DNA from 3 places in the Lactococcus formosensis genome. Region 3 is predicted to be linked to each of the others. Evidence: riboswitches for the same ligand, from Rfam matches in the RefSeq annotation. Region 3 holds a riboswitch; each other region holds the start of a gene.
The links. Region 3 has a riboswitch for lysine ahead of VNN39_RS05735 (diaminopimelate decarboxylase). Riboswitches for the same ligand answer to the same signal wherever they lie in the genome.
Positions count from the first base shown of each region.

Region 1: it holds a riboswitch for lysine, as region 3 does, so the genes downstream of both, VNN39_RS01370 (ABC transporter permease subunit) here and VNN39_RS05735 (diaminopimelate decarboxylase) in region 3, are expected to answer to the same signal.
Region 2: it holds a riboswitch for lysine, as region 3 does, so the genes downstream of both, VNN39_RS03875 (amino acid permease) here and VNN39_RS05735 (diaminopimelate decarboxylase) in region 3, are expected to answer to the same signal.

Region 1 is NZ_CP141721.1:273,702-277,991, forward strand. It holds gene murD (UDP-N-acetylmuramoyl-L-alanine--D-glutamate ligase) at 1-429, opposite strand, end outside; gene VNN39_RS01365 (amino acid ABC transporter ATP-binding protein) at 568-1,305, opposite strand; gene VNN39_RS01370 (ABC transporter permease subunit) at 1,306-2,877, opposite strand; lysine riboswitch at 2,966-3,133, opposite strand; gene VNN39_RS01375 (HAMP domain-containing histidine kinase) at 3,273-4,290, opposite strand, start outside.
Region 2 is NZ_CP141721.1:784,449-788,738, forward strand. It holds gene dnaX (DNA polymerase III subunit gamma/tau) at 1-814, shown strand, start outside; gene VNN39_RS03875 (amino acid permease) at 841-2,304, opposite strand; lysine riboswitch at 2,381-2,557, opposite strand; gene rpsF (30S ribosomal protein S6) at 3,177-3,470, shown strand; gene ssb (single-stranded DNA-binding protein) at 3,508-4,002, shown strand; gene rpsR (30S ribosomal protein S18) at 4,122-4,290, shown strand, end outside.
Region 3 is NZ_CP141721.1:1,164,671-1,168,960, reverse strand. It holds gene dapA (4-hydroxy-tetrahydrodipicolinate synthase) at 1-94, opposite strand, end outside; gene VNN39_RS05735 (diaminopimelate decarboxylase) at 310-1,569, opposite strand; lysine riboswitch at 1,936-2,108, opposite strand; gene VNN39_RS05730 (pyridoxal phosphate-dependent aminotransferase) at 2,374-3,537, shown strand; partial or broken gene VNN39_RS05725 (pyridoxal-dependent decarboxylase) at 3,746-4,283, opposite strand.

The DNA.
Region 1 (4,290 bases), 890 kb from region 3:
TAATTTTGCAGATTGCCCGTCTGCATTTAAAATATCTGCTATCAGCGTTGTTGTTGTTGTTTTACCATTGGTTCCAGTAATCCCAATAATTGGGGCTTCCGAAACAAGATAAGCAAGTTCTACTTCCGTAATAACTGGAATCTTTTTATCCAATGCTTTCTTTATCATTGGGTTATCATAACGAATACCTGGATTTTTTACCATAAAATCAAAATCTTCGTCTAAAAGTTCAAGGGGATGGCTACCACAGATAACTTCAATGCCTTCTTCCAAAAGGGCTTGTGCGGCAGGGTTTTCTTCAAAAGCCTTTCCGTCATTTACAGTTACGTGTGCACCTAGAGTATGAAGCAAGCGGGCTGCAGCTTCTCCTGATTTTGCTAATCCAAGGATGAGTACTTTTTTTTCTTCAAAAGTTTTGATTTTTTTCATTGTTCCTATTCTTTCTACTTCCCTCTATTTTACCGCTATTTACCTATTTTTTCAATATAGAGTTTGTATTTGAAAGTTTTACTATGAAAATAAGATATCTTTTGCAAAGAAAAAAGAGCAAGTTTATGCTCTCTTTATTTAAGCTTTCAAGAAGCGTGAAAGAAATGCACGCGTCCGTTCTTCTTTCGGAGCTCCGAAGATTTCTGCTGGTCGTCCTTCTTCAGCGATAACCCCTTTATCCATGAAAATTACACGATCACTTACATCACGCGCGAATTCCATTTCATGAGTGACGATAACCATTGTTAAGCCTGTTTCAGCCAGTCCTTTCATTGTCTGTAAGACTTCGCCTACCATTTCAGGATCAAGTGCTGAAGTCGGCTCGTCAAATAAAATCACGTCTGGATTCATGGAAATCGCACGAGCAATTGCCACACGTTGTTTTTGTCCGCCGGAGAGTTGTGCAGGTTTGGCATTAGCAAAGCTTGCCATCCCCACTTTTTCTAGATTGTCGAGTGCAACAGATCGAGCTTCTTCCTGGCTTTTTTTCAATACTGTAACTTGCCCAGCCATAACATTTTCGATAACATTCATATTGTTAAACAAGTTGAAACTTTGGAACACCATACCAAGATGCGTGCGATACTTTGGAATATCAAAGCCTTTTTCTAAAACATTTTCACCTTTATAAATTATTTCTCCACCAGAAGGTTTCTCCAATAAATTAATCGAACGAAGTAATGTTGATTTACCACTTCCAGATGAGCCAATAATCGAAATAACTTCGCCCTGATTTACCGTCAAGTGAATATCTTTCAACACTTCATTACTACCAAATGATTTTTTTAAATGATTGATTTCTAAGATTGCTGTCATTTAAGCGTCCCCCGGTTCTTGTACTTGCATTTGATTTTGGATTGGGACATATGCATCTGGTCCATCCATTTTTCTTTCTACGAAGCGTAGAATACGTGTCACTGTAAATGTTAAGACAAAGTAAATTGCACAGATTACAGCAAAGGTTTGGAAATACATAAAGTTTTGTTGCGCCACTGTTGTCCCTTGGAAAAAGAGCTCTGTTACTGAAATTACAGACAAGACTGATGTATCTTTAATATTAATGACAAATTCATTTCCTGTTGCGGGAAGAATATTTCGTAAGACTTGTGGCAGAACAACTTTACGCATAGTTTGTCCATGAGTCATACCAATAGCTTGTGCAGCTTCGAATTGCCCTTGATCAACAGAGAAAATTCCGCCCCGTACAATCTCAGACATATAAGCACCCGTATTGATGGACACAATAATGAGTGCAGCTAAAGTCCGATCTAAGCTCAATCCGAAAGCTAGAGCGGTTCCGTAGTAAAGCACCATTGCTTGAACAATCATTGGTGTTCCACGGAAAATTTCAATATAAGCTGAAATGAACCAGCCAAATACTTTATGTAAAAAGGCTAAAAATTTATTACTGATTTCTGGAATAGTACGATAAACACCAATAAGAAGACCTAATATCGTACCAATAATCGTACCAATCAGAGAGATGAATAAAGTCATCCCTGTACCATTAAGAAACTGTTTACCGTTATCTCTTACAATACTGATAATTTGATCATACCAAGCGCCTTGTGTTTTGGCTTCTGGCTGGGCAGCAATCATTTCATCCATCAGATCTTTTTGATCTTGAGGCGTAAAACTTGTCAAAAAGCTGTTAATCACAGGCAAGTTGGGGTCATTTTTACGTAAACCTACTGCGACTGTTGTATCATCAGAGTTTGTAACAAAACCTTTTCCTTCGCTAAATTCAATCATTTTGAAGTCTGGGTTTGCTTTTTCTGCTGTCACTCCTTCTGGACGTTCAGCCACATAACCATCGATAGCTCCACTCTGTAAAGCCACTCGCATGCTTGAAAAATCTTTCATTGCTGTTTGCTTATTAACACTTTCAATCTGGTCAATCATGTTATAGTGGAAAGTCCCCAGCTGGGCAGTAATTTTTGCACCAGAGAAGTCTGCTAAGCTCGATGCTTGAGCAAAGGGGCCGCCACTTTTGACCATCATTACAAGGTTAGATGTATAATACGGCTCTGAAAAGGCAATTTGTTCTCTGCGTTCAGCAGTTGGTGACATCCCTGCGATAATGCCATCAATCTTCCCAGATTTCAGTGCAGGAAGCAAACCATCCCAGCTTGATTTTACAATCACCAATTCTTTATTTAACTTGTCTGCAAGTTTTTTTGCTACTTGTACATCGTAACCATTTGCCCATTGACCATCCACACCATCAATAGGGACAGCACCGTTGCTATCATCATATTGTGTCCAGTTAAAAGGGGCATACGCAGCCTCCATTCCGACACGGAACTGATCTGCACTCACTTTTGAACTCCCGATAAATAATGCCGTAAACAACGTCGCGACAAGTAAGAATAAGTTTTTTCTTCTCATAATACTCTCTCTTTCATTTTTCCAAATAAAAAGCAACCTTTACACAGAGAGGTTGCTAAACGTTGTACGTGATTCATATTATCAGTAAGTAACGAATAGCACTCCGCAAAACTGCGACAGTTCAGCAAGTATCCCTTGCTGCCCCAACGAACTCACCTGGACGAGTGAATTCATTTCGGCAATGTCTCCTCCGTTTTACTTCAACGCTTGTCCAGCTCAGTAAAACTTCCTATTCATTGCGACCTCTATCATTTTATTTGTATATTGTAATTTAAATCTTAACCTTTTTTTAAATGAATGTCAACAATTTTCTCTAATTATCAAAAAACTCGAAAAATAAGAGCAAGATTAAAAGCCTAACAAGTACTTTTAGATACTCACTAGACTTTTTAAGTTTATTTAATCTTAGGAATTTTTAAAGTAAATTTTGAACCCTCTCCTACAACGGAAGTCACGCTAACATCTCCCTCATAGTTCTCCACTATACGTTGAATAATAGATAGCCCAAGCCCAGTTCCTCCTATATCTCGATTTCGTGCTTTATCCGCACGGAAGAAACGTTCAAATACATGTTTTAAATCTTCTTGGCTAATACCATAACCACGGTCCTCCACAGTTGTAATGATATATTCATCATCTTCTTCAAGATGTATCTGGACTTCTTGACGATCTTCAGGCGAGTATTTTATCGCATTATCAATCAATATTTTCAAACCTTGCTCATAATGGTTGGGATATATATGTGCTAATCTTCCTGATGGCAAGTCATTTTCAACAGTTAACTTTAAATCAGGATGGATGAGTAGAAAATTTTTCTTAAGAAAATTCGAAACTTCTGTTGGATCACAGATTAGGTCTTCATCTTGAAAATCAATGCTTTCAAGACGCGCCAATGCGAGCATCTCTTCCAACATCGTTCTCATCGTACTAACTTCTTCTATACTGGCCTGTAAAGACTCCTCAAGCACTTCAGGATCATTTTTCCCCCAACGATTCAAGAGATTCAAATGCCCATCCAAAACTGCAAGTGGCGTCCGTAACTCATGACTGACATCGGAAACAAAACGTTTCTGCTGATCAACGTAATCATTAAGCTTGATCATCATATCATTATAAACTGTTGCAAGTTCCTCAATTTCATCCCCCGTCTGAATAACGACAGGTTTGAAATCTGCCTTCAAATTATTGGCACGTGTAGTGATTGCATCGTGCAAATGTTCCAAAGGCTTGATATAGCGACTCGCCATAAAGTAACCAACAAACTGAGCTATAAAGAGAGCTATAATTTCTAAGATAATCAAGGCAACAAGTAGCTTTGTACGCACACTATAATAATAGCTCATATCATAAAAAGCCTGTACATAGCCGATCAGTTCACCCGTTTTTTTGGAGTGCACAGGTCGCTCCACCAAA
Region 2 (4,290 bases), 380 kb from region 3:
TCTCTTGACTTATTTCCGCGATTTACTTTTAAAGGAAAACAATGAAATCCCACGTCCACGTCTTTACCAATGGATTAATATTGCAATTGAGTCCTTGAAAATTATTAAAGAGACAACACAGAGCAAAATTGCTGCAGATGTGATGACGATGCGTCTTGTAGATACAGGGGCTTATCCTTCTGCCGAAGCTAAAGAAGTTCCAGAAAGTTTAAACGATGAACTTCAGGCATTAAAAGCAGAAGTTGCAGCGCTAAAAGCTAAGTTGGCAGAAACAGGAAGTCAGACTGTAGTATCTACCGTCAGTCAAGAAGTTCAAATCAAGCAACAAGTAAAAACGAAAGCAGTGACCGAAAAGTATACTGTAAACCAAGAGTTAGTTTTTAAAGCTCTAAAGGAAGCGACCAACGAAGCTCGTCAAGCAGTTTTTGGTGCATGGCCGGAGATAGTTTCCAGCTTTACCAAGCCTTCAGATCGCGCCATAATCAATAATACAGCACCTGTCGCTGCCTCAAGTAATTTTGTGGTGGTTACTTTTCCTCATGGTAATTTAGCAAAGCGCGTTACAGAAAATGAAAACTTACAATTAACTTTTGGTAATTTAATGTCATCAATATTGGGATTTTCTCCAGAGATTATTGCTTTAGCAGAGCAAGATTGGCAAGCTTTACGTCAAGAGTATGTTTTAAGCCTCAAAAAAGGAGGACAACATGTTACAAAAGATACCGAATCTGAGCCAGAATCTGAAGAAAAAGAAGTTCTTGTAAGTAAAGCAAAAGAATTTTTTGGAGAAAAAGTGAAAGTAATAAACGATTAAAAAAACGCCTCATGGCGTTTTTTTTTTTAATCAATATCACGGCTTAAATCAACTTCTTCAAGAGGAATGAGTTTTGTTTTCTTCACGATTTTGTAAGAGAAATATAAAATCAAGAAGAGAGGTAAAGCAAGGTAGGTCGTAATGATGCTTTGCGCATTCATCGTTACGGTAGTAATTTGCCCGATAACGATAATGATTGAAAGAATAAGAGCGATGATTGGCCCAATAGGGAACCATTTGGCATGGTAGCCTAACTCAGAAAGTTTATGACCTTGTTTAATAAAAGCACGGCGGAAGCGGAAATGACAGATAGCAATTCCAATCCAAGCCAAGAAACCAGACAAACCGGAAGCAGCGACTAAATAGAAATAAATCTCAGTACCAAAGATACTTGTCAAGAAGGCCAATAGCCCAATGGCAACAGTCGCTAAAATTGCATAAATTGGTACACCGTTGCTTGTATTTGTTTTAGCGAAGATTTTCGGTGCATGGCCCTCTTTCGCCATACCAAAAAGCATGCGAGAAGCAGCATATAACCAAGAATTGGCAGATGAAATAACAGAGGTTAAGATGACCGCATTCATAACGGATGCAGCAGCAGCTAAGCCAGCACGTTCAAATACCAAGGTAAATGGAGAAACAGTAATATCACTTTGTGTTGCTGCACGGAGAAGACTTGGGTCTTTATAGTAAACCAAGGCACCGATTACGAATATTGAGAGGAAATAGAAAATAATAATCCGCCAAAAGACTTGTTTAATCGCTGAGGGAACATTTTTCTCAGGATTTTCTGATTTACCGGCTGCAATACCAACGATTTCAGTACCTTGGAAAGAGAAGCCTGCAATCATGAAGACAGCAATCATACCTCCAATACCACCGACAAAACCATGATTTCCTCCAGCAGAAAGATTGCGTGCCACATCTGGCTTATAACTCATAATTCCAAAAATTGTTGCGAGACCAATCACGATAAAGGCGATAACAGCGATGACTTTAATTGTCGCCATCCAAAATTCTGCTTCACCATAAGCCTTAGCTGAAATAAGATTAACCAAGAGGATAAGCGCAATTACGATAGTTGACCATATCCATGTAGGCACATGGGGCAACCAAAATTGCATAATGACACCAACTGTAGCAGCCTCAACCGCCACAGTAATTGCTGAGTTAAACCAATAATTCCAACCCATCGCGAAACCAAAAGCTTTATCCACATAACGGTCGGCAAATGATGCAAAAGAGCCAGACACTGGAAGATAAGATGCCATTTCACCTAAAGACGTCATAAGGAAGAAAACCATGAGGCCAATAGCGATATAGGCTACTAAGGCGCCCAGAGGTCCAGCTTGAGAAATTGTTGCACCTGATGCAACAAATAACCCGGTACCAATCGTTCCTCCTAAAGCTATCATTGTTAAGTGACGGTGTTTGAGACCACGTTTAACTTGCGTGGATGGCGTTCCCTCATTATTTGAAGTATTATCCATTACTTCTCTCCTAAATTTATAAATATTAATACAAAAAGCAATCCCTTAGAGATTGCTAAACGTCAGAAAGATCTTTCATCCGAATAGCGCATCGTGTCTAGGATTAGATCACGACAGTTTAACAGGTGTTTCCTGTTAAACCAAGAAAAGTTAGTGAGCATAACTTTTCTTTCGGCAACCGCTCCTGGGCTAAACTTCTCAGCATGCTCTAGCTCTGCTTAGCTTATTATTGGTTGCGACCTCTATCGTTTATTAAGTATTTATGAATATTTTAGATTAATTTAGGAGGGATGTCAAGGAGGAGCCTAGCTAAGATGAATAATTATGCAATTCGATGTTTAAAAACACAGAGTTTTTAATGATTTGTATCGTCCTTAAGAAAATCTAGACATTTGTTTTAGAGCTTAAAAAGAGTTATAATGTAAGAAGAGATGATTGCGTTTTCATCTCAACTATATCTGGAGGTGGTTTTCTATGACGTTTACCCCAAAATATGTATCTCCAACTTACGCGGGAGAAAAAATTGTATGCGTAACCCGTAGCCAGCAAGGGGAGATTTCCCACTTATATCAGCGCTTTGATAGTCGTTGTAAGTTACACTTTATAGTGAAGAAGCTTGGCTATTATCAATCGAAAGAAGGTCAGTATCGCTACATTCCAGCTAATGTGCTTGACGTAGTAGCTTAGTAAATAAAAACATTGAGAAATCTTCTGCAGAGTCAGAGGGTTATTTTTTATTTTATAAAACCACAAAGCAAGATAAATCAACTTGCAAAAAGTAGTTAAATCTGATAGAATATATACTCGTGAGTAAAACTCATAACTTACACAGGCTCCAACCTGTGTCATTAGTCCAAAAGGAGGAAAAATCAATGACAAAATACGAAATTCTTTATATTATTCGTCCAAACATTGAAGAAGAAGCAAAGAAAGCCCTCGTTGAACGTTTCGATAGTATCTTGACTGACAACGGTGCTGCTAATCTTGAGTCTAAAGACTGGGAAACACGCAAACTCGCTTACGAAATTCAAGACTTCCGCGAAGGTATCTACCACATCGTAACTCTTGAAGCTGCTACTGATTCAGAAGCTTTGAGCGAATTTGACCGTCTTGCTAAGATTAACGGCGATATTCTTCGTCATATGATCACTAAAGTAGAAGCTTAATTCTAGTTTAGCTGGACAAATTTAAAGGAGAAACATCATGATTAATAATGTTGTTTTGGTTGGACGCGTCGTGCGTGACCCTGAACTGCGATACACACCGCAAAATACTGCGGTTGCTACATTTACGATTGCTGTTAACCGTCGTTTTAAAAACGCGCAAGGCGAGCGTGAAGCTGATTTCATTAACTGTGTCATCTGGCGCCAATCTGCTGAAAACTTGGCAAATTGGGCTAAAAAAGGTGCCTTGATTGGTGTAACAGGTAGTATTCAAGTACGAAATTATGAGAACAAAGAAGGTCAACGTGTTTACGTGACTGAGGTATTGGCTGATAACTTCCAAATGCTTGAAAGTCGTGCTGCACGTGAAGGTGGCTCTGGTTCATATTCTGCACCACAGCAACAACAATCACAAAATCGTCCTTTTGCTGGCTCTAACAGCTCAGCAGGCAATTCAACACCTGATTTTGGTCGTGATGCAGATCCGTTTGGTGGCTTACCAATGGAAATCTCAGATGATGATCTTCCATTCTAATAAGTAAGGCAGCTGTACAAGGCAGTCTATCTGAGCCCTATTCGTTGAGTATAAAAGCGGTATCCGTATTGACTTTTCTACTCAACAACATCTTACAATAATATAAGGAGAAACACACTATGGCTTTTCAAAAACGTGGTGGCTTCAAACGCCGTAAAAAAGTTGACTTTATCGCAGCTAACAAAATCGAAGTTGTTGATTACAAAGACACTGAACTCTTGAAACGTTTTATCTCAGAACGTGGTAAAATCTTGCCACGTCGCGTAACTGGTACTTCAGCTAAAAACC
Region 3 (4,290 bases):
TCTGAAATTCAATCAGCTCAGCTAATTTTTCAAAATTTATAGAATTATCATCATTAAAGGGCGTGATGAGCGCCACAATTGAACCTTTAAGCATTATTTTCTCCTGTAGATATATTTCAGAAACCTTTGACGAGTGTTGCGATAGAAGAAAAGGAAACTACTCATCGTATAATTTTCTTTCTCTTGAAAAACATCTTCTCTTCGCCTTGTTCTTACTCCACTCCTTTAATTTGTATCCAAATATTATTTATGATTTTATCAGTGGTTAGAAGTAAAAGCTGTTACAAGCATTTACCAGCTAATTTTCGGTTAGATTTCAAACTCAAAGCCATCCAATGTTGCAAAATAGTCTTCAGGTCGCTCTGCCCGTCGAATCATACGCGTGCTCCCATCTTGCTGAAGCAATAATTCGGCACTTCGTAATTTTGCATTATACTGATATCCCATCGAAAAACCATGCGCACCTGTGTCATGAATGACTAATAGGTCTCCCTCATCAATCACAGGAAGTTCGCGCTGCCTGGCAAATTTATCATTGTTTTCACATAATGAACCAGTCACGTCAACAATTTCTTTCACTTTATCTTCCTCCTTTCCTATAACAGTAATATGATGATAAGCATCATAAAATGCTGGTCTCATCAGATTAACTGCGCTCGCATCCACACCAATATACGTCCGATAGGTTTGCTTTCTATGCAAGACACGTGTGACCAGTAAGCCATGAGGCGCCAACATAAAGCGTCCCAGTTCCGTATAAATTTTGACTTCTCCTAGGCCATTGGCAGTTAGAACTTCATCATAAACACGATGTACTCCTTCGCCAATGACAGCAATATCGTTAGGAGCTTCATCCGGACGATAATTAACGCCGATACCACCAGAAAGATTTATAAAATCAAGAGAAACGCCTGTTTTTTCACGAATTTCAAGTGCTAATTCAAATAATTGCTGTGCTAATTTTGGATAATATTCATTTGTCACAGTATTTGAAGCCAAAAAGCTATGCATTCCAAATTTCTTCACACCCAACTTTTGCAAATCTCTAATTCCCTGAATCAGTTGGGCTTTTGTCATTCCAAATTTTGATTCTTCAGGATTATCCATAATTTTGGTACCCATTGTAAAAACTCCACCAGGGTTATAGCGTAAGCTCATTGTTTCGGGAAATTCAAATCCTGCCAATGTGGATAAAAATTCAATATGGTTGTATGCATCAATATTAATCGTAGCCCCTAGCTTTTTGGCTAATAAAAATTCTTCAGCTGGAGTGTCATTTGATGAAAACATTATTTCAGAATTATCAAAACCACATTTATTTGCCAGTATAAGCTCAACATAACTCGCGCAATCAGCTCCACAACCTTCTTCTTGCAAAATTTTCAAAATTGCAGGCGTTGGTGTAGCTTTTACCGCAAAGAATTCTTTGAAACCTTTATTCCAAGAAAATGCTGTGTTTAGCGCTCTTGCTTTTTCACGAATTCCGTGCTCGTCATACAAATGAAATGGTGTCGGAAATTCTGCAGTAATTTTATCTAATTGATCTTTAGTAATAAATGGTACTTTCATTTCATGCTCCTGTGGACTTGCTATGCAAATCTTTATCTGAAGATTTCGGTAGTTTCAATGCTATGGAGGCTTGTCAAAAATTGTAACTGAAAGAAGGAAGATTTTACTTTTAGTCTACCAAATGATATTTTTCCCCATCTCAATCTTTAACTCTGTCTCCAGTGCCCTTTGACCACTGATATAATGAGTTTTGATGTAAGAAGCAGAGTTTTTCTTATTCGTTGACTCGCTAAAACATTATTCTATCGTTGTCGCGCTTCAACCTACAAACTCACATCGTATAAAAACAAAAGGCACTTGTAAGTACAAGCGCCTTTTATGTCGTCATGAAAATAGAGTAAAAAAAGAATTCTATATTATTCGGTTCGATCACTTAGCGCCAGACTTATTCAAGTCCGAGTGGTATAGGTGTTTCCTATACCCCCACGCTAGCCAGATGCCTCTGTTGCTAACGTTCGGCAATGATTACCTTTCGTACACGGTCGTCGGATGCCTCCTCTCGTGTAGTACTCATTTGCATTGCTACCTCTAATTTATTTTTCACAATTATAATATTTTCAGTATTGTTTGTCAATTGAAAACTTTTCAAATTTTTGGTATTGACTTATTTTTTTCTTTAAAACTGCTTTAAATCAAGGTTTACAAGGTGTATTTTTTCTCTGAACTTCTGAACCTCCAAAATATTTTGCAACATTGTTTTGTGAATTTTTAAAATAAAATGCTATAATACAAATTTAAAACGACGAATATACGGAGTTTTTGCTTGAAGCCAACTTTAACTATTGACCTGCGGAGGTGCTATGTATGGATTTATCAAATAAATTTAACACTAATCTTGGAAAAATTGAAATTTCTAAAATTCGTGAATTTGATCAGGAAATCTCCAAAATACCGAATGTTTTGAAATTAACACTTGGTAAACCAGATTTTCCGACACCTGAACATATCAAAAAAGCTGCAATTGATGCGATTGATGCCGATGAAAGTCATTATACTGGCATGCGTGGCCTGATTGAACTCCGTCATGCAGCCAGTCAATTTGTAGCTGAAAAATACAATTTGCATTACGATGCTGAAACAGAAATTTTGACCACAGTTGGTGTCACAGAGGCGATTGCTACTTGTCTCCTTTCAATTATTGAACCTGGCGATAAAGTTCTAATCCCAGCACCTGCTTATCCAGGTTATGCGCCTGTAGTAAGCTTAGCTGGCGGTCAATTGGTCGAGATTGATACCACAACTGATAAATTTGTCTTAACTCCTGAAAAACTTGAACAAGTATTGAACGAAACCGAGAATATCAAGGCTATCATCCTTAATTATCCTTCAAATCCAACGGGCATAACTTACACTCATGCCCAACTTAAAACACTTGCTGAAATCATCAAAAAACATGAAATTTTTGTCCTTTCTGACGAAGTTTATTCTGAAATTAACTATAGCCAACATGTACATACTTCTATTTCGACCTTTTTACGTGATCAAACTTTTGTACTTAATGGCCTTTCAAAATCACATGCGATGACGGGTTGGCGAATGGGGCTGATTTTTGCAGAAAAATACTTGATTGATCAGCTTGTAAAAACACACCAATATCTGGTTACTTCTGCCTCAACACAATCGCAATGGGCAGCAGTTGAAGCTCTGAGTAAAGGAAAAAATGATGCTGAGCTAATGAAAGTCGAATACCTCAAACGGCGGGATTACATTATTGAGAAAATGACTGAACTTGGCTTTGAAATTATCAAGCCAGACGGGGCTTTCTATATTTTTGCCAAAATTCCAGCAGAATATAACAGCAATTCTTTTGAATTTTTATATGATTTTGCAAAGAAAAAACATGTAGCATTCATTCCAGGCTCAGCCTTTGGTCAATATGGTGAAGGTTATGTCCGTTTGTCCTATGCAGCTTCAATGGAAGTGATTGAGATTGCTATGGAGAGATTGAAAGAATATCTTTCGGAATAACTTACTATTATCGTTGTGCTATACTCAGAGTTTATCTTTGCTTTAATGTAAACCTTCTCAAAAAAGACGAGCTTTTTCTCGTCTTTTTTGTTATATATTCACTCTTGTTATTAATCAACGAAAATAGGTTTGGCTTATAAAAAAGAGATAGTTTTAATGTGTAAATCCATATACTTTATTTTTAGGATTATTATGGTCTTTAAGATGTGCCTCTATATGTGATCCCTATAACTCCTACATTACCAATAGTATATCCATCAACATAATCCATAACCTTGTCTAGATTAATTAACATATGGTTTTTGTCCATCGGTACTTCACGCATTTCAATATCCCAATATACACAGAATTTTCCCAACAAACTTGATGCCCAGAAGAATTAACGAGATTTGTTTTTTTAGCCTTAATGTCCAAGCCTAACTTTTCTGCTCGTTTACGCCAAGAGAATTTCATTGCCGCTCCACCCAACATACAAGCTTCTGAAGAACCAATTGTTGATGTTCCCATAAACTGTTCGTTTTCACTTGCATTCCAAAGGTCAGCAATTATATTTACACGACGTTTTTCAATTTCGATTGTTCTTGGGTATTCTGATTTATCTATTACATTTTTCTCTAGAGTTTGACTCATCAGTTTTACTGCTTCAGATTCCATGTATGTTTGACAAAAATGACTAAGTCCAACCGCGCATTTCCTTCAGCTAGTATCTCATCTTGAACCAATTGGTAAGCTACCCGAGGTTCGATCGATTTT